2 regions of the Paenibacillus campi genome follow, and region 1 is predicted to be linked to the other one. Evidence: predicted binding sites of a transcription regulator. Region 1 holds the regulator's gene; the other holds the start of a gene.
What was found. The regulator Rex, encoded in region 1, represses fermentation and respiration genes when NADH is low (regulators of the CRP and FNR family bind a similar motif). The targets are predictions, from matches to a motif close to TTGTGAAATATTTCACAA.
Positions count from the first base shown of each region.

Region 2: a site for Rex is predicted at 9,715-9,732, ahead of nadA (quinolinate synthase NadA). Genes of this name have one in related genera too.

Region 1 covers NZ_JAXSQZ010000002.1:777,916-793,945, reverse strand. Annotated here, with positions in the region: gene U1I11_RS08570 (hypothetical protein) at 1-163, opposite strand, end outside; gene U1I11_RS08565 (substrate-binding domain-containing protein) at 854-1,840, shown strand; gene U1I11_RS08560 (methyl-accepting chemotaxis protein) at 1,877-3,568, shown strand; T-box leader at 3,871-4,101, shown strand; gene U1I11_RS08555 (2-isopropylmalate synthase) at 4,602-6,164, shown strand; gene U1I11_RS08550 (cell wall elongation regulator TseB-like domain-containing protein) at 6,389-6,922, opposite strand; gene U1I11_RS08545 (amidohydrolase) at 6,953-8,260, opposite strand; gene U1I11_RS08540 (redox-sensing transcriptional repressor Rex) at 8,241-8,900, opposite strand; gene dinG (ATP-dependent DNA helicase DinG) at 8,897-11,791, opposite strand; gene U1I11_RS08530 (methyl-accepting chemotaxis protein) at 12,315-14,036, shown strand; gene panD (aspartate 1-decarboxylase) at 14,343-14,726, opposite strand; gene panC (pantoate--beta-alanine ligase) at 14,719-15,624, opposite strand; gene panB (3-methyl-2-oxobutanoate hydroxymethyltransferase) at 15,621-16,030, opposite strand, start outside.
Region 2 covers NZ_JAXSQZ010000015.1:36,443-52,472, reverse strand. Annotated here, with positions in the region: gene U1I11_RS21200 (anthranilate synthase component II) at 1-99, opposite strand, end outside; gene U1I11_RS21195 (anthranilate synthase component I family protein) at 96-1,757, opposite strand; gene cysK (cysteine synthase A) at 1,978-2,916, opposite strand; gene U1I11_RS21185 (peptidylprolyl isomerase) at 3,064-3,981, opposite strand; gene hslO (Hsp33 family molecular chaperone HslO) at 3,997-4,890, opposite strand; gene U1I11_RS21175 (type III pantothenate kinase) at 5,092-5,889, opposite strand; gene nadC (carboxylating nicotinate-nucleotide diphosphorylase) at 5,896-6,762, opposite strand; gene nadB (L-aspartate oxidase) at 6,752-8,596, opposite strand; gene nadA (quinolinate synthase NadA) at 8,751-9,695, opposite strand; gene ftsH (ATP-dependent zinc metalloprotease FtsH) at 10,339-12,384, opposite strand; gene hpt (hypoxanthine phosphoribosyltransferase) at 12,556-13,095, opposite strand; gene tilS (tRNA lysidine(34) synthetase TilS) at 13,151-14,584, opposite strand; gene U1I11_RS21140 (protein kinase domain-containing protein) at 14,745-15,677, opposite strand; gene U1I11_RS21135 (S1 domain-containing RNA-binding protein) at 15,967-16,030, opposite strand, start outside.

The DNA of each region.
Region 1 (16,030 bases):
TCTGGTTAATGGTTATTTGAGCAGAATTGACACCGGGATACGCGGTCACCATATTCATCAGCGGCTTGTAGAGCGTAAGCTGACGATAAGTGAAAAATCCCCCGAACAACACTGCAATCGACACGATGACGGTAATAATAATAGGCAAAGCCCGGAGCTTCATAAACGTCCTCCTTTAAATGTATGCATACGACATGATGTAAGCGTCAAAGGTTATACATTTATTTCGGCTGGCAACGACCTTTCGATAAGCAAAAAGCGACAGGTTTTTTTGTGTTATTCAAATTTTTTTAATATCATTTACATATAATTATAGTATACCATACGAAATATACCGATTCTAAGGCAACTCTATGAACGTTTACGATTCGTAAAATAAAGCTTATAACGCTATACCATTTGTTGACCCCCTCCTTTAGGACTACGCATGCTAAAGGTTTTCGGGGCTTTTTGTCGTTTTATGACACTTGTCTATAAACTAAGTTACTAAATTGGTCGATAATTGTATTTATTAGCGGTAATTCGCATGTTCGTAACAATACGGCAATCGCTTGAAGTTCACATTTACGTTCGGATCGTTTTCAATTTGTTGCTGTGAGGGGGAAAGCAAAGCTTAAAATTTTGTGTAATGTTCGTAAATTGTTGCCGTTACAAGCAGTCACGCTTACAGATCATTAAGTATTTCTTATCATCGTACCGTTTTTGCTGCATAGGTTGCAAGTTTCGCAGCGGTGATGTAGCAACGAGATATCGACATGCTCGTTGCATACATATTACAACTAGATTGTGTATACGAGATGGAAGATAAACATTTTAGCATCACCGTTTGATTAGATGAATGGAGGATATCGTTATGACTATGAGACGTTTTATAATCATGCTTGTCAGCTTGTGCTCGCTACTGCTTAGCGCCTGCACGTCAGCTACTACAGCTGTCACCGACACAGCTGCAAGCAATGCGACAACAGCATCATCTCGCGATACGAGCAGCCAAATTGGGGTGTCCATTTTTGATATGAACAATAAATTTGCCAGCTATATCGTACAAGGTATGAAAGTGACCGCTGCCAAAAATAACATCAAAGCAACATATGTCGATGCTGCTAACAACAGCCAACTGCAAATTCAACAGGTCGCTAATATGATCAAGGACGGCATGCGTACGATCGTAATCATTCCAAGCGATGCAGCGAGCGCGGCAGGCTCTATCAAGCTGGCGAATGAGGCGAACATTCCGATCATCGTCGTAAACCACTACTATCCAGAAGTAGACAAGGCGACTTCGTATATCGGTTCCGATGCGCTTACAGCCGGTACGATGCAGATGGAAGCTGTCGCTAAACTGCTCCACGACAAAGGCAATGTGGCGATTATAGAAGGTGTCGTAGGCAGTGATATGCAAGTTAAGCGCACTGAAGGCAACAAACACGTCATCGCCAACTATCCGGATATGCACATCGTGGTGGAAGATGCCGCGTATGACAATCGTACCCAAGGTATGACACTTATGCACAAATGGCTTGCTTCAGGCAAAACGATCCAAGCGGTCGTCGCCAACAATGACGAGATGATTATCGGTGCCATGCTCGCCGCACAGCTTGCCCATAAAGATAAAGATATGATTTTCGCCGGCGTAGATGCCACGATGGATGCATTGGAATTTATGCAAGCTGGACGCTTGCAGGTGACGGTATTCCAAAATGCGCCAGAGCAAGGCGCTGCTGCGATTCAGACTGCTTTGATGGCTTCACAAGGAAAAAGCGTCCAGAAGCAAATTATGATTCCGTATGAACTCGTCACTCGTGACAATATGGAACAATATATTGCCAAATGGAAATAAATGCACATTATGACCACAGCCAAAGGAGCCTTGTTTATGAAATGGACGATTTTAAAAAAACTGCTCACTTCTTTCTTGTTAATTGCATTTATTGCCGGTAGCGCTGGCGTTATTTATATCTATTCGCTCAATAAAATTCATCGATCGACCGACAATATTTTGGATCGATATGCGGTGTTGAAATCGGAAGCCGACAATTTGAAATTTTATGCAACTATGCAAAATTTGCATCTGCTAACGTATATGCTCAATTTTGACTCCTATTATGGCTCCGAGCTATTGACTGCCAACACTCAAACAGAGAAACTGCTCAACAGTATGAAATCGAAAGTGACCGAAGCGCAAAGCATACAACAAATCGATTATTTGCTGCAAATGAACGAGTACTATAAATCCGGTTCTGAGCGTTTGCTTGAAATGAACCCTACCCAGTTAAAAAATGCTTATATGGACATTAAAACAAGTCTAATTCCGATGGGCGGTATGATCGTTAAATTCGCACAGCAATTTTCGGATGAACAGGATGCGTTAATGACAACAGCGCGTCATAGTACCGAGGCGACGATTTTGCAAGCACGGATGACGGCGCTGATCGTAACTATAATCAATCTGATACTGGCGATTGTAATTGGTATAGTCGTATCTCGCCTCATTTCCAAGCCGCTGCAACTGCTGTCAGGCAATGCCAATCAAATCGCTAACGGCAAGCTGAATATGGCGGATGTGAACATCAAACAACAGGACGAGATCGGTCAACTTGCCGAATCGTTCAATCTAATGAAAAATAATTTGCGTGAACTTGTGCAGGAAATTAACGGCAATGCCGAGCAGGTCATCACGATCTCAAGCGAAGTGGCGAGCGGCACATCCGAGACGAGCAAAGCGGCGGAGCATGTTACCGGCATTATGTATGAGCTATCCAGCAATACCGGCACCCAGGTAGCGACCGTCGAAGATGGACTCAAATCTATCTATGATATTAGCTCCAATATCGATCAGATTGATACGAGCAGCCAACAAGCGCGGGATATCTCTATTCAGGCACAGACCGAATCGCTAAAAGGCGAGCAGGAAATTCAGCGGGTTATGGCACAGATGGGAGCGATTCAAGCACGGATGGCTCAAATGAAACAAGTCATCCGTACGCTAGGCAAACGTTCGGAAGAAATTGAAGACATGAACAATGCCATTTCCTCGATCGCCACGCAGACGAATCTGCTATCACTAAATGCAGCGATTGAAGCTGCTCGTGCAGGCGAGCATAGGCGCAGGTTTGCCGTCGTCACCTCCGAAATTCGCAAGCTGTCCACTGAAACGGACGAATCGGCAGTACGCATTCGCCAGCTTGTACAAGCTATTCAGGCAGAAACTAGCAAAGCGGGTCAATCCGTACTTGCTATGGTGGAAGATGTGCAGCAAAGTACAGCGGCGGCGGAATCGGTCAATGATCGCTTCCACTCTATCAAAGAGCTGACCGATCATACGACAGGACAGATCGGCAGCGTAACAGAAGCGCTTCAGCATTTGAATGGCAGCTCCCGCAATGTTGTGCAATCGATGGAATACATTTCTTCCACTACTGGCAATATCGCCTCTGGTGCGGAAAGTGTGAGCGCTGCCGCTGAAGAACAGCTTGCCTTTTTGGAGCAAAATGCCGCCCACACCTCCACCTTGCATCATATGGCGGAAAAGCTGCAACACGCGGTTTCCCGCTTTGAGTTGAATTAACAAGGGGCATCCTTTATCATTCCCATTTGCCAATTCAATCCAAAACATCATTAATAGTGCAACTGATGTTTTGGATTTGTTACGGTCATGGAGCACTGAATTTAGAACGGAATATGAAACGTAACAATCGCTGTTAGCATTCAACGTGAAGCGGATTGGAACATATGCAGCCGCTCCTGCATAGCTGCATACTTATCGCTACTTTACGATGCTGCTTGTAAAATAACGCTTGCATCATCGCAAAAAGCTATGCTATAGTAAATCCAATCTTTTACAAACAAATGAATGAATATACAATCGATACAAATGCAATGAGTAGAAGAAGTACGAATGAGGAGCTTTGCAGAGAGCCGCTGGTTGGTGAGAAGCGGTAGTGAAATCATTCCGAACTGGTCTATGAGCAGCCGCCTGATATGTAGGGTGAGCCGGTTTCCCCCGTTACCGGGATAGATGGTGATTGCCATCGAAAGAGCTGAAGCGCCATCACTGGCGTTTAAGTAGAGTGGTACCGCGGGTAATGCCCCGTCTCTATTATAGAGACGGGGCTTTTTGCTGTTCATATTCCGGATGTGAACAGGCTCGCTTGATATATAGGGGCAATCGATCTGCCTTGCACCAAGAACGAAACATAATCAGCAATCATAAGCACATAATGCTGGCAGCTATAGCTTATGCTCTCATATGGAATACGGTAATTTCTGTCCGCAACGATGAATATACAATCCATGAACACAGAACGGTTGATACATCGATGAATGTTCATCCTACTGCCGTACCGTTAACCTAACTTCTATAACTGCTATTAACTATTAAGGGCAACAGGCGATCATGCTAAACACGCCTCACACTCATTCGTTCGCTTACAAATAATGTGAGCCTGCTGTGTGGATGGACTATGTTTTTTTAGCTTACTTGTCCCCTGCTCTTGCCTTTTGCAACGGCTGACGAGTCGCGAATAGGGCAACACAAGCAGACGATATTTTCGGATTGAAGCGTATAAATGTCAACTACATGAAACTGGGAGGACTATGGAATGAGCCGAAATATTATTGTACTGGATACGACGTTACGCGATGGTGAACAGGTGCCTGGAGCACGGATGAATTTGCAGCAAAAGCTGACATTTGCCAAGCAACTGGAGCGGTTGCAAGTCGATATGATCGAAGCCGGTTTCCCTGCCTCGTCACGCGGCGACTTTGAAGCCGTACAGCAAATCGCTCGGACAGCCGGGCAAAACATATCGATTACAGCGCTGGCGCGTGCAGTCAAAGGGGATATCGATTCCGTCTACGAAAGTATTCGCGATGCCCAGCATCCGTTTATTCATATCGTGCTCGGCACGTCCAATGTGCATGTAGAGAAAAAGTTTAACCGTTCCCGTGACGCTGTAATGCAAATGGGTGTCGATGCGGTGCGTTATGCACGTACACTGCTGCCGGATGTACAATATTCCACCGAAGATGCATCACGCTCGGAATTTGAATATTTGTGGCAAACGATTGAAGCGGTCGTGCGCGCTGGCGCAACGATCATTAATGTGCCGGATACGGTCGGTTATGCGGAGCCAGAGGAATTTGGTCAGCTGATTGCCAAACTGAATGAGCGGCTGAAAAATTTGGATGAGCGCGTCATACTAAGCGTGCACTGTCACAACGATCTCGGTCTTGCTACCGCTAATACGCTGAGCGCAATCCGCGCCGGTGCACAAAAGGTGGAGTGTACGATCAATGGACTCGGTGAGCGAGCGGGCAATACATCGCTCGAAGAAGTCGTGATGGCGCTCAAAGTACGCGAGGAACGCTACCAATGCAGCACGAATATCCGTACCGAAGAAATTATGAACGCTTCACGCTTACTCACTCATCTGACCGGGCTGGATGTACAAGTGAACAAAGCGATTACCGGCGAAAATGCATTTGCCCATTCGTCCGGCATTCATCAAGACGGACTGCTCAAAGACAAAAATGTATACGAAATTATGTCGCCGGATCAGGTTGGTGCCGGTGAGATGGAACTGGTGCTGACCGCACGCTCTGGACGACATGCGTTTAAAAATGCGATGGCACGGCTTGGTTATACCGCTGCTGAACCGGAGCAATTGGAACAATGGTTTGTCCGTTTTCTGGAACTGGCAGATCGTAAAAAAGAGGTGTATGATCATGATCTGTTCTTTTTGCTGAGTGATACAAAAGATGCGCAGCAGATCGTCTCGCCACTGTATGAATTGGATCATTTTCAAGTCATTAGCGGCGGCTTGCAACCAACAGCGACCGTACAACTCAAAAAGAGCGGTGTCATTCATACCGGCAGCGCCATCGGTGATGGACCGATCGATGCGCTGTACAGCGCGATCTTTGCGCTCACTGGAGTCGAAGCAAAGCTGAAACATTACAAAATTAACAGCATTTCCAGCGGCAAAGAAGCGATCGGGCGCGTGCATATCCAGCTCCAACATGACGGGCAGCTGTATACAGGTCGGGCGATGGACACCGATATTATTAAAGCGAGTGCACTCGCATTTTTGAACGGTATCAATGCGGTGCTACTCGCCACGACAGAAGCAGCGACAACAGCAAGTACAGCTAGCCATTCATAATCGGTTGTTATGTGTCGATTGTTATGCAGATAGTTAGATCGACAACCTGTACATGTACTTAAGACAAGCTACTACTCTTGTTTACAATGAGCGAACTTAAATCGTTTATTTCATATGATTGATGCGCTGAAGTTTACACACACAAAAACATCCGACCAAGAAGCGAATGATCGCTTGCCTGAGTCGGATGTTTTGATGTTGTTTGAAATGTTTTCACTTGTCCATTATGGAGTGAGCGTATTCGGCAATTGCATCGGGCCGCCAAGCTTGCTGCCATCACGGAAATTGTAAAATACATAATAATAATGATCGCCTGACTTGGCAAATACTTGCCAGGCATATTTACCGTTATACGAGCCAGGTACAGCGCGTATGACTTCTGCGCCGGGCAAATCTTTTTGTAGCAATGTTGCGGTTTGCTGCTCGGTAATCGTACCCGCTGTCGACTCCACATGTACAGCATTTGTGCCTTTGGCGGGCGTGCCGTCAGGATTAAATTTAACCCATACCATAACATTTTGATTTTGTGCGGTATTGCCTTGAATGACCCAATAAATGGAAGTGTCATTCCAAACCGACTTGTAGCTATGTGTGACCGCTGTCAGCTTAGCATTTTGCTGGGCAATTTCCAATGCCATTTGCTCCTGGCTCCACGGCTTTGCCATTACATGAATATAGAACTGGTTTACACCAAGAATGATTAGCCCCAGGATCGTAATCATAATCGCGATCCATTTGCCTGTTCCCAAATTTCGCAAGACATGCCATCCTTTCTAATCTGTTGCAAGTCAGCGTGTCAGCAAGTCTTCAAACGCCGACTGCGCTTCACGACGGATTTTCTCCTCGTCCAGCGTCAGTGATACGCCATCCTTAATTACTTGTTTGCCGTCCACCCATACATGTAGCACATCTTTTGCACTTGCCGAGTAGACTGTATGCGAGATAAAGTCCGTAAATGGCAGGAAATGCGGCTGATCGATATTGAGTGACGTAATATCGGCTTTCATGCCAACTTCAAAGCTGCCGGTATCGTTAAGGAACACCGATTTGGCACCGTATTCTGTGCCCATTCGTAGCGCCTCGCTTGCCGGTACAGCGGTCGGATCGCCGGATACGCCTTTATGAATAAGCGCAGCCAGTCGCATTTCTTCAAACATATCAAGATTGTTATTGCTTGCCGGGCCGTCGGTTCCGAGCGAGACGATCACACCTGCTTTCAGCAGATCAGGCACGCGTGCGATCCCGCTTGCCAGCTTCAAATTGCTGCCTGGATTGTGCGAAATGGCCACTTTATGTTGCGCCAGCACTTCAATTTCTTCATCATTCAAATGAACAGCATGAGCTAGCAATGTCGGACGGGTAAACACGCCCAATTTTTCCAAATGGGCAACCGGACGCAGACCATAATCGGCTACATTCAGCTCGACCTCGGCAATCGTTTCGGACATATGCGTATGCAATGGCACATCCAAATCATGCGCTGCTTGTACAAAACGCTCGATAAATTGCGGTGGGCAAGTGTACGGCGCATGTGGAGACATCATCGTCGTAATACGTCCATCTGCTTTACCGTGCCAGTCGCGTACAAATTGCACCGCTTGATTCAGCTTGTCCGTCTGCTCCTGTTCTGAGCACAGACCGATAACGCCGCGCATAAGCACGGCTCGCATACCCGACTGCTCCACCACTTCAGCTACGCGCTCGGAACGATCATACATATCGAGGAATGTCGTTGTGCCGCCTTTGAGCATTTCCAGTACAGACAGCGCTGTACCGGTGTACACATCATCGCTCGTAAACTTCGCTTCCATCGGCCACATTTTCTCTTGTAACCATACTTGCAGCGCCAAATCATCACCATAACCACGCAATAGCGACATCGCTGCATGCCCATGACTATTTACAAGACCTGGAATAAAAAATTGATGGCGTCCGTCTACGACCGTCACATCGTCTTCCAGTTGCGGCTCCTGTTCACCAATATACGTAATCCGGTCATTTTCGATCACCATATGACCGTGCAGTACAGGCTTGTGCCCGTTTAAAACGGCAAAAATACCGTTTTTAATTATCCATTTACTCGGAGAGTTGTTCATTGGCTTCTAATTCCTTTCCATCTTCAAGGTAATAGGCAAGACTAAGCAAATCGGTCGTAAAATCGGCTGTATGCACACGCACATGCGGTGGTGTACGCAAAATGATCGGCGCAAAATTCAAAATCGCTTCGATGCCGGCATCGATCAATTGATCAGCGACACGCTGCGCTTCTGTATTTGGCACCGTGATGATGCCAACGCGAATATGTTTCGCCTGAATCATCTCTGCCAGATCGCTCATCGGCTTCACGGTTAGCGTATTGATCTTCGTGCCGACCTTTGGCTCATACGAATCAAATACAGCGACGATTTTCATCGTCTCCTGCAAATAGGCGTTATAGTTGGATAGCGCATGACCGAGATTACCAGCACCGATCAGCGCCACATTAATCTGCTGATCGAGCTTTAAAATATGACGAATTTTCTCGATCAAATAAGACACATCATAACCGATCCCTTTGCGTCCAAAATCGCCAAAATAAGCGAGGTCTTTCCGGATTTGCGCTGGATTCAAATCGAGCTTTTGCCCTAGCTCCTGCGACGATACGGTCGGCACTTCACGGGCATGCAGCTCATTTAGATATCTTAAATAGACAGGTAATCTTCGCACGACAGCTTCAGATATTTTTTCGGATTTCATGCTTGCTCCCCCTCTTGATTTGCAGCTTCCGTTTCCTGTGGCAGGTCACTCAACCATTCGGCAATACGGGGAATCATCTGACTTGTGTACATATGTTCCATTTTGGGACCTGGCAGTGAATACAGGAAATGTCTGCCGTAATAAGCCTCAATGACCCGCGTATCGTAAATCAACACGATCCCTCGATCGTTTGCCGTGCGGACAAGTCGCCCAAAGCCCTGTTTGAACCGGATTACTGCCTGTGGCACAGATAATTTCATAAACGGGTTTTTCTTTTCCCGTTTGAGCCGTTCGCTTTTCGCTTCTACAAGCGGATGGTTTGGCGGCTGAAAAGGCAAGCGCACGATCGCCAGGCAAGTCAGCGCCTCACCCGGAATGTCGACGCCTTCCCAGAAGCTGCTCGTTCCGAGCAATACGGATGCCGGATGCTCCTGAAAACGACGGGTTAGCTTTGTGCGACTACCACCGTCCACACCTTGACCGAAAACAGCAATCTCACTCGTAGATAATTTCTCCTTCAGCGGCTCATACACCTGCTTGAGCATGCGATAGGAAGTGAATAGCACGAGCATACGTCCACGGGTCGCACGCGCCGCATCGGCAAGCGATTCCACCAGCATCGACACGAAATGTTCATCGCCCACACTTCCTTTTAAAGTCGGAAAATCACGCGGAATGAGCACCAATGACTGTTCGCGATAATTAAACGGTGATTCCAGCATGACCGTATTCAACTTGCCCTGCTGCTCGGCTTCTTTGAGTCCAAGCTGCTCGATCATATACTGGAAATTTTTATCGATCGATAACGTTGCCGATGTCAAAATAATGCTTTTCTTTTTATCGAAAAAATGCTCTTTGAGCTGTTCGCTCACATCGACCGGTACAGCGTACATTTGCAGCGATTTGCTGCGGTAACTGGCATTGGCTTCATACCAATATACTGTATCTGTGCTATCCAACTTCACAAAATGACGCAGATCGTCACGCACACTGCCCAAATCTTTGAATAGTCCGGTCACATCGGTCACAAGTCCGTCCGTGTCCACGATGTCATCCGAATCTTTGATTTTGCCCATAATATGTTCGCCCTGCCGAATCATTTGACTTAGCGCGATATGGATGCGGTTTTCCAGCTCGGTAATGTGCGCCCATTCCTCCGGCTTTTTGTCAGGCAGCAGTCGCAGTGTAAATTGTGCCGCTTCCCCTGGCCCGGCATCGCTGCGCTGCGGCAAAAGCGCAAACAGCAGCTCGTTTAGCTTATCCCAATCTTCTTTAATATCCGCCAGCTCCGGATACAAATTATCGATCGCGATCGCCCATTCCATCGCCCGTTCGCTACCGGATGAACCGAGTTGCTGACGCAATACGGCAAGCTGCCCGTTTTTGCTGTCTTTGAACAGACGCAGCAGCGGATGAACCAATGTGAAATATTTCATGTGCATGCCCAAATGCTTACCCGCCACATCTTCCAGATGATGTGCTTCATCGATGACGAGCCGTTCATAGCTTGGCAATAGCTGATGCCCTGCCTTAATATCAGTGAACAGCTTGGAATGGTTCGTAATGACTACATCGGCGGCACCGGCTTCATGTTTGGCGCGATGATAATAACATTGTTTAAACCACGGACAAGCACGACCGAGGCAGGAATCGGTGTCACTCGCTACCGTTTCCCAGAAATCACCGCCACGATTGCCCATATTCAGTTCTTCATCGTCTCCGGTTTCGGTGGCGGTCAGCCAGACGATCATCTGAGCAGCGATTAAAACGTCCTCTTTGGGACTTTGAAATTCCTTCGTATTTATTTTATGCTCAAATTTGCGCAGACACAAATAATGTTGCCGTCCTTTAAACACAGCCGCCCGGAACGCAAACGGAATAACTTGTGTCAGCAGTGGCACATCGCGCTCACGCAGCTGTTCCTGCAAATTGATCGTATGTGTGCTGAGCATGACCCGTTCATTATGCTTTACACTATGATAGATCGAAGGCAGCAAATAACCGAGCGATTTGCCTGTACCGGTGCCTGCTTCAATCAGCAGATGCTGCTCATCGGTCAGCGCCTGCATCACTTCGTCAAACATATGGTTTTGCGGGGCGCGTTCTTCATAATCCGGCAGCAGATTGCGCAAATTGTCCTTCACCTGCTCGATAAACTGCGCAAACGATGTGTCTGCAAGCGGCATATTGCCACGTTCGTCCGCCGCTGGCGGAATATCGATCCAATCGCCCACCTTTAACGCCAACTGGCGATAAAAGCGATGGCTGTCAAGGTCTTGGGCAGGCTGCGCTTCACGCTGCATCCGTACACCGTCAAAATACCAACCGAGATCGCTATCCTGATTGTCGAACAGCTCGGATAAACGCTGCACCGTAATGAGCGGCAAATCGTCCAGCTCGGCAATACATTTTAAAAACACATGCGCAGTGGCAAGTGCATCACTATCCGCCTGATGGGGACGGTCATGCTGAAAACCAAGCGAGCTGCTCACCATACTGAGCTGGTAGCTTGGCAAATTCGGAAAAAAAATACGCAAAAAGTCCATCGTATCCAGCACTCTACCCGTAAACGGCAAATAACCGGTACGATCGAGCGCTCGCTGCAAAAAGCCGAGATCAAAGCCGACATTATGTCCGACGAGTACGGCATCCTCCAGCAGTGGAATCATATCCAGCATCACATCGTCCAGCTCTGGCGCATCTGCCACATCGGCATTGCTAATGCCAGTAAGCCCGGTAATAAATGCCGGGATGTTCCCGTTTGGCTTGACCATCGAACTGTATACTTGGCTGACGGTTAAATCATGATCTATAATGGCAAGGCCCACCTGAATAATATCATCTGTTGCCTGGGTCCCTGTTGTCTCAAAATCGAGTACAGCAAATTTCATGGATGTCTAAATCCTTTCCCAGCAGTCTGTCGGCACCTGATGTAAAATCGTCAACTATCAGCATACCAGAAGACCGCAGTTTTGAAAATCAACCATAATAAAAGGTGATACCGGGCGCGAATCGGCTCGCACAGTATCACCCTGCTTCGGCGTTATAGTAATGATAGTATACCGCAAAACGAACGGTTGTTCCAGTTTGTTTGTATAAACCGGCTTGAATGTTTGACAAATCGCGGAAACTGACCAAGCAATGATTTACAACTGTAGCCGACTGGATTATAGTAAGCATAAATACCTATATGCATTGATTAATAAGACCTATACGATTATACTTACTTATTTGCGACATGTATACAAACGAGAGCGGTGCCACTAGATCATAATCCGAAAAAAATGACGGGATGATGCCTGTACTTTTCAGAACTGCACTTTAATCTAACACGGATTCATCCAAAGGCTAAACGGACTTACGATTTGTATACATGTCCTAATCAAGCGCGTACACCATGAAGGGGATAATCGATTGAATAGCCTATTTGCAAAAATGATGTTATTTTTCTCCAGCCTAATCGTCATCGGTATTGCTGTCATCGGTATTACCGTATATCAATCGTCCAGTTCGCTAGTCATTCAATCGATCGGCAAACAGGCGGAAAATGTCGCACTGCGCGCCGTTTCGTTGATTGACCCGGCACAATATGCGGCGATTCCGCCCCGTGAAGGCGGTGAAACCCTCTATTATACAAAGCTACGTCAGCAATTGAACAAGCTGCGTATAGATAACGGGTTTCGCTACATTTATACATTGAACCGGATCGAGCAAAACGGCAAAACCGAATACGTCTACATCGTCGACGGTGCACCGCAAAATGCAGCGAAAGATGATTTTTCGCCGCTCGGCACAGTCGAAGATCATATTTACCCTGCGATGAAACAAGCGCTTGATACCGGGCAAGCAGCGATTGGCGATCTAAGCCAAGACCAATATGGCGCGATTATTACCTCTTTTGTCCCGATCAAAAATGCTGCCGGGCAAACGATTGGTGTGTTAGGCGCTGATCTGGATGCAACTAACATTTATGCGCTAATGCAGAAGTCCAAGCAGACGACGATCGCCGTCTCGCTCGTTATTTTGCTAGTGAGTCTGCTGCTTGTGTATATGCTCGCCCGCTATTTGATTCGTCCGTTGCAACGGCTGACGCAGCAGATTCACCGGGTGAATGAAGGCGATTTGACGGTAGCGATCATCCCGACAAGCAAAGATGAAATCGGGCAACTGTCAGCGGCATTTGGCAGACTCGTGACCGATACACGAGGAGTCATCGTCGGCATTCGCGACAGCGCAGCGGAGTTGCAACAGGCGGCGGTCGGATTGTCCGCACAATCGCAGGCGACTGCCGATACGAGCCGCACGATTGCCGGGCATGTGCACGAGACAGCTGCCGATACGCAAACACAGGCGGCTCATGCACTCGAAATGCAGCATGGCATGAATGAAGTGAGCATCGGGATGCAGCGCATTGCCGAAGCGGTTACGATCGTCTCCGATCGATCCGGCGATACGCTGGAGCAAAGCGTGCAAGGCAAGCAGTCGATCGGACAGGCAGTTACGCAAATGGAAGCGATCACGCAATCGTCAGAGCGAATGGCGGTAGCGACCGAACAGTTGCAGCAGCACTCCGACCGGATTGAAGGCATTTTGCAATTGATCAACGATATTGCCGGACAAACGCATCTGCTCGCTTTGAACGCCTCGATCGAAGCGGCTCGTGCCGGTGAACATGGACGCGGCTTCGCGGTCGTCGCCGGTGAAGTGCAAAAGCTCGCCGGACAGTCCCAATCCTCGGCAACAATCGTGGCGGAAATCGTCACCGCGATGCAGCGCGAAATCCATGAACTATACCGCCATATGGAAGTAAATCGCACTGAAGCGCATACCGGCATGAATGTTGTAAACCATGCCGGGCATGCCTTTGAACATATTCACGATCGCCTCGGTGAAGTCGCTGCCCAGCTTCATCAAGTGTCCGAATCGTCAGCGGAAATATCCGCCATCTCCCAGCAAATGCTCGCTTCGGTTGACGAAATGGAAGGCATCACCCGCCAATCCGCCCATCGCTTTGAGCAAGTTACAGAAGGTGCCGAGGAACAACAAGCTGCGATGGAACATGTGAACAGTTCGGCGCATCATTTGGAAGGATTGTCAGAGCGGTTGAATGGTTTGATTGGACGTTTTAAAGTATAATGCTGTTCCGGTTGTTGATCAGGCGCGCTGTTGTGCGCTTTACAAAGCAACTACACAGATGGACAGAAGCAGACGATCTGTCCGAAACGCTAGCGACCAAGCCATTGTTATGGGAATAAAGGATTCATGGAAAATATTCGTAAAACGTATGTAACTTAATTGTACCGCTTCATAACGAAAAACGGATTGCCTGTCACTTGAACCGGCAATCCGTTTATTTCGTTTATTTAACAGCAAGTCGATTCAAATCAACGTCTTTCACGTATAACTTGCCTATCTCCTCGAAACGAACTCGCTTTCTTCCCTTTACACAATCGTCGCGTGCACTTCCTTGTGCGCTTCCAGCACCACTTTGTTCGCATCATCCACAAATACGACTGTCGGACGGTGCGTCTGCGCTTCAGCGTTATCGAGCACAGCATACGAGATAATAATTACATTGTCGCCCGGCTGTACTAAACGCGCAGCTGCACCGTTCAGACAAATCACACCGCTGCCGCGCGGCCCGGTAATGACGTACGTTTCCAGACGGGCGCCGTTGTTGTTGTTGACGATCTGTACTTTTTCATTTTCCAGCAAATCGGCAGCGTCCATCAGGTCTTCGTCGATCGTAATGCTGCCGACGTAGTTCAAGTTCGCTTCGGTTACCGTCGCACGGTGAATTTTGGATTTCATCATCGTTCTAAACATGCAGGGCAACCCCTTTCGTTTCCAAAATAGCATTATCGATCAGACGTGTTTTGCCGAATTTAACAGCGAGTGCCATAATCATTTCCGGTTTCACGTCATCAAGCACGGTGTGATCGGACAGCGCTTCAAGCTGCGGAAAGCTCATCACTTCAGCATAGTCGATTACCGCAATTGGAGAAGCGGCAATTTCATTGCGCAGCAATTCGCGCACTTGACCAGCCGTCATACCCGGTTGTTCTTGCAGACGTCGCTTCGCCAGCTCTAGCGAACGGGACAGCACGAGCGCTTGCTGGCGCTCATCTGCCGACAAATATACATTGCGCGAGCTAAGCGCCAATCCATCCGCTTCGCGTACGATCGGACATGCCACAATCTCGATATCCATATTCAGATCGGCAACCATCTGGCGAATGACCGCCACTTGTTGCGCATCTTTGGCGCCGAAAAACGCCGCATCCGGCTTTACGATATGGAATAACTTGGTCACCACGGTCGATACACCGTCAAAATGACCTGGACGCGAAGCGCCGCACAATGTGTCGGTCAGCTCGGCAACGGCCACATGCGTTTTGGTCGGTGTCGGATACATATCCGCTACCGTAGGCATAAAGACGATATCCACGCCTTCACGTTCCGCCAGCGCCAGATCGCGCTGTTCATCACGCGGATAACGCTCAAAATCTTCATTCGGTCCAAACTGAATCGGATTGACAAAAATGCTAATGACGACGATATCGCTCGTCTGCTTGGCACGGCGCATCAGGCTTGCATGACCATCATGCAAAAAGCCCATCGTTGGCACCAACCCTACCAGCGTCTCTTTACCATTTTGACTGCGCTGCTGCCGCAGCTGTTTAACGGCTGCTCTAACTTCAGCAATGCTGCTTACGACCTTCACGATAAATTCTCCACCTTCCGTTGTTGTCCATACAGTGAATCAAGTGCCTTTTCATCCGGGTTAAACACATGCTGTTGTGCCGGAAAGGCGCGTGTTTTCACATCGTTTACATATTGCTCCAACGCCGTGCGGATCGTCGTGCCCACATCGGCATACGTTTTGACAAATCGTTTTTCACGATAATGATCGGTATATTGAACCACATCATGGAAGACGAGCACTTGACCGTCACAACCGCGACCAGCACCGATGCCGATCGTTGGGATGGACAGTTCGCCGGTAATGCGCGCAGCCGTATCTTCAGTCACCAGTTCCAGTACGACGCCAAATGCGCCTGCCGCTTCCAGTGCCTTAGCATCATCTAGCAAACGCTGTGCATCTTGCTCATCTTTGCCTTGGATGCGAT
Region 2 (16,030 bases), on a different contig from region 1:
CTCATCATTGCGGCGTACGACAACTTCCTCACCTAGTTCACCGAGGTATTGCACCAAATTGTACGTAAAGGAATCATAGTTATCAATTACAAGTATCATCGTTGATCCTCCCTTTTCTGCCGAAGACACTCTTGCTGTTCACTCAGCATGACCGCTCTGGCTAAAGCTCTCGATTTGTTAAAGCATTCACGGTATTCCCGATAAGGGTCGGAATCGATGACGATGCCCGCCCCAGCCTGCATATAAGCGATATCATCTTTGACGGTTAATGTTCGGATAATAATATTTAATTCCATATTGCCGCTATAGTCAATCCAACCCATTGAACCGGTATAAGCACCGCGTCTCGTTTGCTCCAGTTCCTCAATAATTTCCATCGTGCGAATTTTAGGTGCTCCGGTAATCGTACCGCCTGGAAATACGGCTGCAATGACATCATACACATCTTTATCATCGGCAAGCTCGGCTTCAACGCCGGATACGAGATGCATCACATGCGAATAACGCTCAATCGTCATCAGCTCCGGTACACGGACACTACCATAACGAGCGATGCGTCCCAGATCGTTACGCTGCAAATCGACGAGCATAATATGCTCGGCACGTTCCTTTTCCGTATGCAACAGCTCTTGCTCCATCGCCACATCTTCCTGCTCGGTCGTGCCGCGCCGCCGTGTGCCTGCAATCGGACGCGCCGCTACCGCACCATCGCGTACAGACACGAGTAGCTCCGGTGAAGCGGATACCAATTGAAAGCCGGGTAAACGCAATAAGCCCATATAAGGAGACGGATTGGTCAGCCGCAGCCATTCGTAGATCGATTCCGGTGTACTTTCAATCGTACGCTGACTGCGCAGCGACAAATTCACCTGAAACACATCGCCCTGTCCGATATAACGCTGTACCGCACGAACCGCTTGCTGGAATGCTTCCTGCTGAAAACCGGTCGTAAAGCCATACCCTTCTGTACGGGAATCGGTCACCGCTGCCGGATGCTGGTGCAGCAGTTCACGGCGCTGTGCGTCTGCCATATGGACAGCAGACAACCACTGCTGCCATTGCTTTGCCATCTGCGCTGCAATCTGTGCCGCCTGCTCATAGTATAAAGAACAATTATCCGCTGCTGGCGCTTGTTGATGCTGTTCATCCATGATAGGCATGAGCGGCAAGTGTACACAGCAATACAGTACTTTTTCCAAATGATCTACGACCCATAAGCGATCAAAACGCAGCCATACATATTCCGGCAAACCGAGTTCATTGGACAACCGATCCGGTAAACGTTCCAGCGAACGGGCGATATCATAACTAAGAAAGCCTGCACAGCCGCCGGTAAATGGCGGCGCTGCTTCGACGCGTGGTGCACGGTAACGAGACATCCATTGCCGCAACACGTCCAGCGGCTTGCCGTTATGCTGCTTAACTTCATCTATTACCGGCGCTTCCGTTGTCTGCTGCCGGGATGCAGGTGCATCCGTTGTCGAACATACTGCCTTGTCCAGCAGCAGTTCTCTTTCCTCTGCACGTTCCAGATCGCCGCTCATGATACCGGAAGGCTGCAAGCCCAAATACGTATATCGTCCGCTCTTGCCATTTTCCAGCAATATGGAATGTGGAAAATGCTCACTCCACAGCACTTCCCAGCTATTCGGCAGCAATTGTTCATTTAGCGGCATGCGCAGCAAATACGGCAGATGCGTATAATCTTCCAGACTCCATTGTTCCCACTGCTGTAATGATATGCATACTTTGGTCAACCGTTGTTCCTCCAACCTAATCATGTTTAGTTTGTCGTTAGTATACTAAAGCACGGTGGAATTGAGAAGACTATTCGTTGCTTCTATACATAAAGAAGCCTATATACAATCAAAAAGCCTCTGTCACAAATCCGAAGACTTGAACAGAGGCTTAACGCATGGCATTAGCAGCAACAGCGATCATCATTAAGACGATGCGCGATTACGTAGCCATTCGATTTTAAGCTTCAAAATTGTACAGTGGTGTACTCAAGTAACGCTCACCATTACTTGGAATAATAACGACGATCCGTTTACCTTTGCCGAGTTCTTTGGCGACTTTCAGTGCAGCATGGATAGCCGCACCAGAGGAAATGCCGGACAATACGCCTTCTTCCTTCGCCACAAGACGTGCGACTTCAAATGCTTCATCATTCTCAACGTGAATGATCTTGTCATACACATCACGATTTAGAATTTCCGGAATAAAGTTGGCGCCGATCCCTTGAATTTTGTGGGGACCTGGTTGTCCGCCTGCCAAAATTGGCGATGCTGCTGGCTCAACGGCATAAATTTTAATGTCAGGGAAACGCTCTTTCAGCACTTCACCTGCACCTGTAATCGTACCACCTGTACCGATACCCGCGATAAACGCATCCAGCGTACCGCCGATCGAATCGATCGCTTCAACGATTTCCGGGCCTGTCGTTTCGCGGTGAATTTTAACGTTTGCTTTATTTTTAAATTGCTCAGCCATAAAATAGCCTGGGTTTTCTTGCAGGATACTTTCCGCCTTTTTGACCGCGCCGTTCATGCCTTCCGAACCCGGAGTCAGCACCAGTTCAGCACCGTAAGCACGCAGCAGGTTGCGACGCTCCAAACTCATCGTTTCCGGCATTACGATCACGCATTTGTAACCTTTGGCGGCAGCGACCATCGCCAGACCGATCCCGGTGTTGCCGCTCGTTGCTTCAACGATCGTTCCGCCCGGTTTCAGAATGCCTTGTTTTTCCGCTTCTTCCACGATGCTAATCGCAATCCGGTCTTTAACGCTGGAACCTGGATTTTGATATTCCAGCTTCAGATAAATTTCTGCGCTATCTTCCGGTACCACACGATTCAAACGAACGAGTGGAGTTCCTCCGATCAACTCTGTCACATTATTTACGACTTTTGCCATGCCTGTTGCCCTCCTTCAAATGATAGAACGTAGCGGTGATTACATGCTATATGTGTTGTCTATGCTAATCCGAGTAAAACAGTAGGTATTAATATAATTAATATTATCAATACGCTAAGGCATTGTCAATGTTACAGTGACACAATCCTACGGTTTGACCGATAAAATATAAGCACCGTACTTTTTGCGTAGTTCCTGCTCGATTTCAATTAGTGGTTTTGCTTGTTCAAGCGCGATTTTGCGGCGTGCTGTGTCTGCACTAATTTCCAAATGCGCCGATTGGGGCTGGCGAATATCAAGCACTTGCACGACCGCATAACCGCCGCTGGCAAGCATGATCGGACCTACGATATCGCCCGGTTGCATCGACTGAATCGCTCGCATCACTTCAGGCGGCTGAAACGGATCATCATTGTCAATCCAGCCTAACTTGCCGCCTTTGTCAGCGGAAAACTTGTCCGTCGACAACGCTTTGGCAATATCGGCAAATGTATCGCCTTTTTGCAGCCGCTGCACCGCTTCGCTGGCACTATCTGCATCATCCGTTTTGATCCATGCCAGTTCGTATTGGCGCTTTTCATCGCTTTTTTGTGCATTTTGCTTCATATACTGATTGACCTGTTCATCGCTTACCTCGATATGCACGGTAGCGATCTTTTCCAACTCGATCTGGTATTTGGATTCTTCGCGCAAGTCTTGACGACTAAGCCCAAACTGAGTGCTCATTTCTTTATAAAATGTATCTGGCGAGCTGTAGCCGCTCATCCGCTCTTGCAAATTATCGTCGATCTCCTGCTCGCTCACTCCGATATGGAGCGCCTGCGCTTCTTTTGCTACCACACGTCGGTTCATCATTTGGAGCAAAATCTCTTGCCCGTATCTTTTCTTCAATTCGGCGGTCCATTGGTCGTCACTGATCGTGTCGTCGCCTACGACAGCTACTGCGGAATGGCTGCTGCCGGAATGCTGAACTGCCCGGATGACCCAATAGGCTCCGAGCAGCATAATAATGACTATGATCAAGACCATGACGGCTGTCCATAAGGGTGATTTATGCTTCGTCATATGTCTTGGATTCCCTTAATTTTTCGCTTCAGCGAGCAGCTTTTCCAGATCAGCGTGCTGAAACTGGTACTTCTCATTACAGAAGTGACAGACGACTTCAGCCTGCCCTTCTTCTTCAATCAACTGGGTCAGTTCATACTCGCCCAGACTGACTAGCGTTTGTTCCACACGTTCACGTGAGCAGGAGCATTTAAACACGATGTCCATTTGATCCATAATCTCAACGTCCGGCAGCACACGTTTCAGCATATCTTCCAGCTCCAACCCTTGCTCCAGCAACGTCGTAACCGGTGGCAGCGAAGACAATGCCTGCTCGATCGCATCGATCTCGCTATCGGTCAGACCTGGCAATAGCTGCAAAATAAAGCCGCCCGCCACGATGACGGCATTGTCTGTATTGACGAGTACGCCTACACCGACCGCAGACGGCGTCTGCTCAGACGTCGCAAAATAATACGTAAAATCTTCGCCTAGCTCGCCTGAAACGATTGGCACACTGCCACGATAAGGCTCTTTCAGACCGAGGTCTTTGATCACATATACAAAACCTTCCGTCCCCACCGCACCGGCGACATCCAGTTTGCCCATCGCATTGCTTGGCAAATGAACATGCGGATTGTCCACATAACCGCGCACTTCCCCTTTGGCATTAGCATCGGCTACGATTTGACCGATCGGGCCATTGCCTTTCACTTGCAAAGTCAGCTTTTCTTCGCCTTTAAGCATCGCGCCCATCATCGCCGCTGTGCTCAGCGTCCGTCCCATTGCCGCTGTGGCGGTTGGCCACGTATCATGGCGCTGGCGCAGCTCCTCTACCAGCTCTGTAGAGCGCACGGCAAATGCGCGCACTTTGCCACCTAGTGCCATACCGCGAATCAAACGATCCGTTTTGTGATTATGTTGTTCCATCTATAATAAACCCCTCTCGATTGTACATCGCTTGATGCTTGGATAAATTGGCTTCTGTTATGCATACATAGTCTATTATATTGCACATTACCCGATAATTCGAATACGATTGCAAAATAAACGCCCATACTGTCCAGTTTCAGCAACTTCTATTGTAATTAGACGTTAAACTGTAGTCAAAAGTTTTGCAAATTATAGATGTTACTGCTCCGTACGCGGTAAATGACGATGGGACGTACGATTTCGTTCATAAATGAGACGCAGACCTTCCAGCGTAAGCAGCGGATTGACCTCGCTCACCGTTTCCGTTTCGTCTGCAATCAATGTCGCCAAACCTCCGGTTGCGACTACACGCGCTTCTTCACCTAACTCATTGCGAATACGCTTAACGATACCATCCACCTGTCCGGCATAACCATAAATAATACCCGCCTGCATCGCATGTACCGTATTGCGCCCGATAACACGGCGCGGCTTTTCCAGTTCGATATTCGGCAGCTTGGAGGCGCGCTGATACAATGCTTCAGTGGAAATAGCGATTCCCGGTACGATCGCACCGCCCAAATAGTTGGAACCGGCATCGATACAATCGAATGTCGTTGCCGTCCCAAAATCGACTACGATAACCGGGCTGCCGTAAATCGCAATCGCTGCTACCGCATTGGCAATCCGGTCAGCGCCCACTTCACGCGGATTCTCATAACGCAAATTCAGACCGGTGCGTATGCCCGGTCCGACAATTATAGGAGTATGATGCAAATATTTCTCACACATTTCCTCAAGCGTATGCATAATCGAAGGCACCACGGATGAAATGATAATGCCTTCCAGCTTCTCTGCTGCCACACCGGACATTTGAAACAGTTGGTGAATCGTCACGCCATATTCATCCGGTGTCGCCTGGCGATTGGTGCTGATACGAAAATGGTGCAGCAGGCTCTCTCCTCTATACATGCCAAATACGATATTCGTATTGCCAATATCAATCACCAGTATCAATACGGGTCACTCCTTCTTTTTCGCTCCCAGATCAAGGCTAATATCCAAGTTATCAAACGAATACGTCAGCCGTCCGACCGATATAATATCTATACCCGTTTCCGCCAGTCCACGAATAGTGTCCAGCGATACATTGCCAGATGCTTCAATGCGCACATGTGGGCTATAGCTACGAATGCGTGCGACCGCTTCGCTCATAAACGACGGCTCCATATTGTCCAGCATAATAATATCGGCACCACTGCTTAGCGCCTCATTCACCTGTTGCAATGATTCCGTTTCCACTTCGATCGTCATCGTATGCGGAATGACCGCACGCGCTGCTTGTACCGCTTCAGTAATGCCGCCAGCCGCTTTAATATGATTATCCTTGATCATGACCGCATCGTACAGACCGAAGCGATGATTCGCTCCGCCGCCCACACGGACGGCATACTTCTCCAGCATACGATGTCCAGGTGTCGTTTTGCGTGTATCGACTAGACGTACCGGCAAATCTTTAATTCGGCTCACATATTCAGCGGTACGAGTGGCGATGCCTGACATCCTTTGCAGCAAATTTAAAGCTAGTCTTTCTCCGGTCAGTAGCGAGTGAGTGCTACCTTCCACTTCTGCTATAATATCACCTTTTTCCAAAACCTGTCCTTCTGTAGCGACAGCATGAAATCGAAGCTCCGGGTCAACGGTGCGAAACACATGCTCCGCTACAGGCAAACCAGCTAGTACGCCCGCCTGCTTGGCATGGATGACGGCACGGCTCTGATGTCCTTGCGGCACCGTCACCGCTGTCGTCACATCACCTGAACCGACATCCTCCTGTAACCATAGCTTGATCCATGAAGTAAGCCCTTCCTGATATCCGTTAAACATGATCGATTGTCTCCTCCATTAGCCCGTTATGAATATGCTGAATCGTATGCTTATGCCAATCATTATCATCACGCTGTGGGAAATCATCCCGATAATGACCGCCCCGACTTTCTTGCCGATGCACTGCCGCCTGCAAAACAAGCAAACCGGTCGTCACCATATTGTCCAGTTCGCGATATTGACGTTTATGTTCAGCGTCTGCCTGACTAGTAGAATACCGATTGTGCAGTTGCTGTTGCAGCTCTGTGAGCTGCTGAATCCCTTGTAGCAACTGCTGCTTATTACGCCGAATGCCCGCGCACGTCGTCATGGAATGTTGCAGTTTTAGCCGAAGCTGCGACAAAGGCAAAGACGCTGCGCTCGCTAAAACTGGCTGCTCGGACAACTGTACGCCATGCTGCGCGATAAGCGGCTCATCCGTGCCAAGCGGAGCGGTAGCTGTTGCCTGAACCGATGGAGCCGTCGATAAACCGACACTAACAAACGGTAGCGATCCGTTCAATTGCAGAGCGGTTTCAGCAGAGGTTGTGAATTTATTTACATTTATATGCTCATTAAAATGAACCGACTTTCCTGCCTCACTTCTATCCAATGCATGGAATGACGCAGCTACCGGTTCCAGTTCCCGTACATAGTCAGCAATCCGGCTACCATATACGATCGCTTCTGACAGCGAATTGCTCGCCAATCGATTAGCGCCATGAATGCCAGTTGATGACACTTCACCACAGGCAAACAGACGTGCTACCGTACTCTCACCATGATGATCCGTACGGACACCACCCATCATATAATGCGCTGCCGGTGCTACCGGAATCCAATCCTGCGCCAAATTAATGCCATATTGCAAACATGTTCGATAAATAGTCGGAAAGCGCAGCGCCAGCTGTTGTTCCGGCTCATGCGTAATATCCAAATATACAAAAGCGCTCTGCTCTCGCTCCATCTCACTTACGATCGCACGCGCGACAATATCACGCGGTGCCAAATCGCGCAGCGGATGATACCGTTCCATAAATGCCTCACCGTGACGATTACGTAAAATCGCGCCTTCGCCACGTACAGCCTCAGAGACGAGGAAACGCGGCGCTCCTGGCTGGTAAAGCGCAGTCGGATGAAACTGTATAAACTCCATATCCCGTAGCTGCGCACCTGCACGGTAAGCGAGCGCGATGCCATCAGCAGTCGCTACTGCGGGGTTGGTCGTATGTTCATACAGTTGTCCGCTTCCACCGGTGCACAGTATAGTCGCATCGGCATAGACCGTCACCATTTCTCCATCCGGTCGCTGTACGATTGCACCGATACATTGACCATCTTCGGTCAACAGCTCGGTCGTAAAATGATGCTCCCATCGTTCAATCTGCGGCTGCTTCCGTACTCGTTGCGACAAAGCACGCACAATTTCATGTCCAGTCGAATCGCCGTTCGCATGCAAAATACGACGATGACTATGCGCACCTTCCCGGGTCAGCTCCAATTGTCCATCCCGGGCATCAAAGGCGGTGCCTAACCGAATCAGATCACGTACACGTATTGGTCCCTCCTGCACAAGCAGCTCTACCGCTGCACGATCACACAACCCTGCACCAGCAAGCAATGTGTCTTCCAAGTGAAATGCCGGAGCATCATCTTCCGCCATTACAGCAGCGATTCCCCCTTGTGCATAACGTGTATTACTTTCCATCAGCTTATCCTTTGTGATTAAGAGCACATTCTTGTATTCACTTGCTAAAATAGCGGTAAATAAACCGGCAATCCCCGTTCCAATCACCAACACATCGGTATGCACAACCGGGCTACGGTCTGTAGCGCGCTCTTGTCGCTCTGGCATCATAACGCCTGCCTTTCTTCCATCGAAATAACGACGATCCATCAGCATAATCGCTAGTATTACATTCATTTATCGTATATGCATATCGTTTAGGTACGATTACAAACAAGCTTGAATACGTACGTACTTTAGATTTGCTCCAAAGCATCGACCAGGCTTAGGACGAAGAAACTTCCAACATACGCTCCAGTGAAATGCGCGCGCGATCCGCTACAGCTGGCGGTACGTAAATTTGCGGCTTCATCGTTTCCAAGCAGTTCACTAGCTTTTTCAAATTGTTGACTTTCATATTCGGGCAGACGAGATATTTACTAGCAAAATGGAAACTTTTGTCTGGGCTATCTTTGCGTAGCTGGTAGCCGGTTCCATCCTCTGTACCGACGATAAATTCCTGACAATCAGATTGTTTGCAATATTTAATGATCGCAGTCGTACTGCCTACAAAATCCCCTAGTGCGACCACTTCAGGACGACATTCCGGATGAACGACAAATTGGGCGTTTGGATATTTAGCTCTCATTTCGAACACATCTTTAACTGTTAACATATCGTGAGTATTGCAATATCCTTCCCAGATGATCATCTTTTTGTCGGTATGCTGCTGTACATAATGACCGAGGTTTTTGTCCGGAACCCAAATAATTTCATCGGAATCAACAGACTGGATCACTTTAACCGCATTAGCGGATGTGCAGCAAATGTCTGTTTCTGCTTTCACGTCAGCAGAGGAGTTGATGTAGGTGACCACTTTTGCATTCGGATGCTGTTCTTTCAGACGACGCAAACCGTCCACATTGACCATATCTGCCATTGGACAGCCGGCACGTTCGTCGGGAATGATGACCGTTTTGTTAGGCGCGAGAATTTTGGCGCTCTCACCCATAAAATGCACACCGCAAAATACGATCGTATCCGCGTCGGTCTGGGCTGCCTTTTGAGCGAGCAAAAACGAATCGCCACGGAAATCAGCTACTTCTTGAATTTCGTCACGCTGATAATAATGCGCCAAAATAATGGCATTACGCTCTTTTTTTAGCTGTAGCAAACGTTCACGAAGCTCTGCATCACGCTCTGCTTTTTTTTCAAGTGCCAACGCTTCCATCATTTCATCTCCCTGTTGTTTGAGACACTTTTCACAATGTTGCTCGCCCACGTTTCTCGTCTGCCGTTAAAGTTAATCTATTGCCTTGCCGGTACATTGTCCATATGACAATCTGCTGTACTTGGCATTTATATCCAATGTACACGCTAATATCCGACATCTATAGTCACTCATACGTATAAAGTAATTTCATTTGACAGAACAAAGATTGTGAAAAAAATTGCTTACACCGCTGTAAAATGTGTCCAATTTGTGATAAACTTCCCCAATAATGTACACAATCCGACCCCTAATTGTCAATGTTCAAATCGTGGAAAATGATTGAAATTTTAACGAATCTGTATGATGACGCACAGATCAAAGCAGCGGATCATACGTTTGCTTAGCTATACTACCCAATCATTACATATCGCCTAGCGAATAAGCTGCCTACTGCTACGCGATCTATACATCAGCGATCTATACATTAGCTCTCTCTCCAATAAAACTTATTTTCTGCCTTAGCACTCCTCTTAACTATATGAATCTTCAGTAAAAACACAAAAAACCTCCAAAGGAGCCATTCCTTCGGAGGTTGATCATCTGTATTAAAATTATACTGTTATCGATCTGTTGATCGATCGCGTATTCATACAGCACGAGCTTAAATCGTCGGCGTGCCGCCACCTGGTCCACGGTTATCGCCGGAATTATCATTTGGATTGTTCGGGATCGTGCCACCCGCCTCAGGAGAAGAAGATGTTGTATCATCTTTTTCGAGACGAACTTTAGAATCACCGATGCTATCAAATGTTGGCTCACCCGCTTCGTTTGGTGTACCATCGTTGCCGCCGTCGGTACCTTCGCCAGTGCCATCGAGAGAACCTGTTTCGATCAGTTGTTTGATCTGTTCGAAGTCCAGTGTCTCCACTTCAAGCAGCGTTTGCGCGATCAGATGCATTTCGCGAGAATGCTTTTGTAGCAATTCGCGGCAACGCTCATACGAATCTGTAATGAAACGGTGCATTTCCTGATCGATCTCGTGCGCAATCGCATCACTGTAATTTTGCTCATGACCGAAATCACGGCCGAGGAACACTTGACCTTGCGAATTACCGAACTGCATTGGGCCGAGCTTTTCACTCATACCGTATTCGACGATCATACTGCGTACGATGCTGGTCGCTTGCTGGAAGTCGCTGTATGCACCGGTACCAATTTCCCCGATATACAGTTCTTCCGCCACACGTCCGCCGAGCAAACCGGTTACTTTATCCAGCAGCTCTTGCTTCGTTACGAGTGTACGATCTTCCTTCGGCATCATGATTACGTATCCGCCTGCACGACCACGCGGTACGATCGTTACTTTGTGCACCATATCCGCATGTTCCAGGAAGTAACCGACAACCGTATGACCGGCTTCGTGATACGCGACGATGCGTTTCTCGCGATCGCTGATTACGCGGCTGCGCTTCTCTGTACCTACGATTACGCGGTCAATCGCTTCGTCTACTTCAGTCATAGAAATATCACGACGGTTACGACGCGCTGCCAGCAGGGCAGCTTCGTTAAGCAGGTTCTCCAGATCGGCTCCGGTGAAACCTGTTGTACGTTTGGCGATAATATCGAGTTTGACGTCCTTCGTCAGCGGTTTATTGCGAGCATGTACTTTGAGTACCGCTTCACGACCTTTAACGTCTGGACGATCAACGGTAATTTGACGGTCAAAACGGCCTGGACGCAATAGCGCCGGGTCGAGAATGTCCGGACGGTTCGTTGCCGCAACGATAATAATGCCTTCATTGGCGCCAAAACCATCCATTTCAACGAGCAATTGGTTGAGCGTCTGCTCACGTTCGTCATGTCCGCCGCCAAGACCGGCACCGCGCTGACGACCTACCGCATCAATCTCGTCGATAAAAATAATACATGGGGCGTTTTTCTTCGCATTTTCAAACAGGTCACGCACACGAGATGCACCGACACCGACGAACATTTCGACGAAGTCAGAACCGGAAATGCTGAAGAACGGAACGCCAGCTTCCCCTGCTACCGCACGGGCAAGGAGCGTTTTACCAGTACCCGGAGGGCCTACGAGCAGAACACCTTTCGGAATACGCGCGCCGACGGTATTGAATTTACGCGGGTCTTTCAGGAAATCGACGACTTCCACAAGCTCCTGCTTTTCTTCATCCGCACCGGCTACGTCCTCAAATGTAATTTTTTTCTTTTCCTCATTGTACAGACGAGCACGGCTTTTGCCAAAGTTCATCACTTTGCCGCCGCCACCTTGTGCCTGATTGAACAGGAAGAAAAAGAGGATAAACATAATTACGAGCGGGATCATCGAAGTGATAAAGGACAGCCAAATACTGTCGCCCTCCATCGGCTTCACGGTTACTTGTGTTCCCGAGTTCGCCATCGCAGCGTCCACTTCGCTTAGCGCTGCATCAGTGGCAGGGATGTACGTAGTGAATTGCTTGGATTTAGCATCAGCAGGCTGTGTTTTGTACTCACCGGTCACCAGGTAAGCATAGTTGTCGAATTGAAGCGTCACCGACGCTACGTTACCGGCAGCCAGCGCTGCTTTGAGCTGGTCATATCTTGGATTATCGGTAGTTTCGCTTCCGTCACTAACGTAACGGACGATGCCCACCACGACTAAGAAAAGTATTAAATAGAAACCAGAATTTCGGATGAACCGATTCATCCCCTACCTCCTCTCAAGACACTTAAATTATTTTACCATAGCCCGTCTGACGTTCTCAATAGATGCCAGAGCACAATAACAGATATTGTCAGCTAAGACAGCAAAAAATGCGATCCTTACCGGCTGTCTGTCCTTGAGGTTCAGAATAACAAGTATTCTCAGGCAAGGTAATTAGCTCGAATAAATTTCCGGTTTTAAAATCCCGATGTAGGGGAGATTCCGGTAATGCTCGGCGTAATCCAAACCATAGCCTACGATGAATGCATCCGGAATGTTGAATCCGGTATAATCCGCTTCGAGGTTGACGGTACGGCCGGATGGCTTGTCAAACAAAGTTACAACACGTACACTCTTGGCGTTACGGCCATGCAGAATGTCGATGAGGTAGCTGAGTGTGAGCCCACTATCGATAATATCTTCAACGATGAGGACATCCCGATCTTCAACGGAAACATCCAGGTCCTTGACGATTTTGACCACACCGGACGATTTGGTGGAAGCACCATAGCTGGATACCGCCATAAAATCGATCTCAAGCGGCACTTCGATCCGTTTAACGAGATCAGCCATAAATACGAATGCGCCTTTGAGTACGCAGATGACGAGCGGGTTGCGGCCTTTGTAATCTTCACTGAGCGTAGCCCCCAGCTCCAAAATCTTCTGTTGAATTTCTTCTTCGCTGATGAGCACTTCTTTAATATCGTTGTGCAACTTGGATGAACCTCCTACATTATACTTATCAAGCTAAATCGATGAAAATCAAACATTAATCTTCAGACTTTACAATTTTCATATAAAGACAGCGATCGCTCTCGGCTGTTACGAGCGCCTCCCGTGCACGCCGCAAACCCGGAATCCACAATATGCGCCCACTGGCATCCGCCAGCAACGGTATATGATCGCGCTGAGACAATGGAATTTTGGCATCGATAAAAAGATTTTTTACTTTTTTCGTTCCGCCTCCAAGCAGTGATATGGCATCACCCGGACGGCGCGAACGCAAATAAAGCGGAAAATCCAATACATCCGCATCGAAAAACGCTTCGTCCGCAGTAAAGCATAGCGCATCGGAGGAACGATCCTTCCATTCCATTGTTTGCACTTCCACCTGTATGGAAGTGTCACGTATGGATATGACAGCATTAGCATACTGTACAGGAATGCAGAAAGGCTCCGCTTTTGGCTCGGAAGCTTCCAGAAAACGAATCTCATCGTACTCTCTAACACAGATGATCCCGCTTCCAACGTCCAAATTCCAGCTTGCCAGCTCACTTCGTTCAATCTGATAACGAATGATTTCAATTTTGTTAAAATCAAAGGTTTCGTTAGCCGATGACAGATAATTTAATATTAGTTTAATCAACCTCCGTTGTAAAGCGACATGCACTGCACAAAAGGAAGCTGCGGAAAATGAAAATGATCCTGCTTTCTCTTTAACCAGTTTGCCGTAGAGCGCCTCGGTCTGTTGCTGAACATAATCATTTTCCGTACTCGCAAGCTCAGCCAGTCGGGCAAGTGTAGGCACAAGCTGTCCGTTAAACTGCTCCAGAAAAGGCAAAGCATCCAAGCGGATGCGGTTGCGCGTGTACTTGCGCTGCATATTGCTGCTGTCCAGTCGATACGCCAAACCGCGCTCCTCGCACACATATACAAGGTCTGCCTTGTATATACGCAAAAATGGACGAATAAGTTCCAGATTTTTTTCGGAGCGACAGATTTTCATTCCGCCCAGTCCGTCCAGCCCTGTGCCACGTAAAATACGCATCAATACCGTCTCTGCCTGATCGTCCATATGATGGGCGAGCGCAAGCGTGTGTGCCCGATAATGCGCTGCCGTCCGCTGCAAAAAACGATAACGCAACTCGCGCGCCGCCTCTTGCGCTCCCTTGCCAGTGCGCTCCATATGAAGCGGCGTATCCACCGCCTCCAGCTCAAATGTGATGCCAAGCTCGGCAGCGGTCGCCCGTACAAATTCCGCCTCCTCTGCCGATTCCTGCGGACGAAATCCATGATTCATATGCGCACAGACAAGTGTCCAGTCATATTCGGCTGATAGCGCATGCAGCACATGCAGCAGCGCGATCGAATCCGGCCCACCAGATACCGCGACGACGATCGTACTGCCAGCGGCTGCAAAGCCAAACTCCCGGCGTATATGCCGCACATGCTCCAGCAAATCGTGCCATGTCTGTGATCCCATCTGCTACTCTCTCCTTCTATTACTGTGTGTTGCCTCGTATGTGTGCACAGCCTGTATGCAAACGGCGCATAAGTTGCCGCATCATATGCGCTTTATTTGCACCTAAAGCATCGTCATTGCGGCTCTAACACTAACTTGCCAATACATGCGCACCGCTACTTTAACCGCGCCAATAAATAGCGAGCAATACGATCCCAAGCCCGAATAGCGACCACAAAAAGGCACGGCGCAGTCGTACGGTCAGCATATCATGCCCGTGGCGGCTTGCTGGCAAGCCGAAGCGACTGATGCTTCGCCAGCTATAATACGCTTCACGCGTGCTGCGGAATTCACCGCGCACCGCCTTTTTCAACCATTCGCTGTACAATCTTAATCCAGGCGTGCTGTCGATTAATTGCACTAGATCGGCTTCGCCGCGCACCTGTGGCAATCGGGTAGCGATAATGCGCTGCAACCCGGGTTCATTGAACAGCTTAAGACAGATGACCGCAAAAGCAAACAGATCGTACGCATAATCCCCGACCCGATCGCCAGCATTCCAATATTTACGATCATACCATTCGGTAAACTGATGAATGCTCTGCCCTTGCAGACGAGCGCCGCCATAATCGATCAGATCGACCTGCCCATCATCGCTAACGATCACATGCTCTGCCTTCAAATCGCCAAACACCCAGCCCGATTCGTGCAACTCGGCGAGCAATTCCAATATGCCATTGCCTGCCATACCGATTCGATCGGCGCCGCGTGCACGCAAAAAGGCGCTTAATGGCTGACCTTTCACATACTTCATCACATAAAAGGGAATAAACTGCCCGTCCTGTTCATAATCATCCACATCGTACAAATAACGGTTGGCATCGTTCCGACCGGTTATTTTCCAATGTTTATGTAAAGAAAAAAGGAGCTTGATCTCCGGCTGCAGATTATGGTTGACGGTCGCCATCTTGAGTGCATATTGTTGCCCTTGCGCCGTGCTCACCAGATAAACGATCCCGTTGGTGCCTTTGCCTAGCGTACGTGCAATCACATACTGCTGCCCTCTTGATCTGCCCGTTACCGTTGTGCCTGCCGGCAATTCGGAATGTTCCATCGTCGACAACCGAGTCTCTCCTTCCTTCCAGGTTTACTTTCCCCAGTGTACCATATTCGATTACATTAGTTATGATTAGCATCGATTTTGCCTTAGCGCGTATGCCAACCCCTCTGTCCGTTCAAGCGAACCTACATTACACCACGAATCAAAAGCATTCCGGCAAACTGACAGTCGCATGTTGATATGCTTCAGCGAGGCGAAGCTTGTTGATGTGCCACAGATGCAAAAAACCGCAGACGCTACTGCGTCTACGGTCGTTATTTATATACTGTATGCCAGGTGAGGATTAGCTTCGCTTGGCACCACGGCCTCCACGCTTGGATTCCGTATTTTTTTTCAATGATGAAATG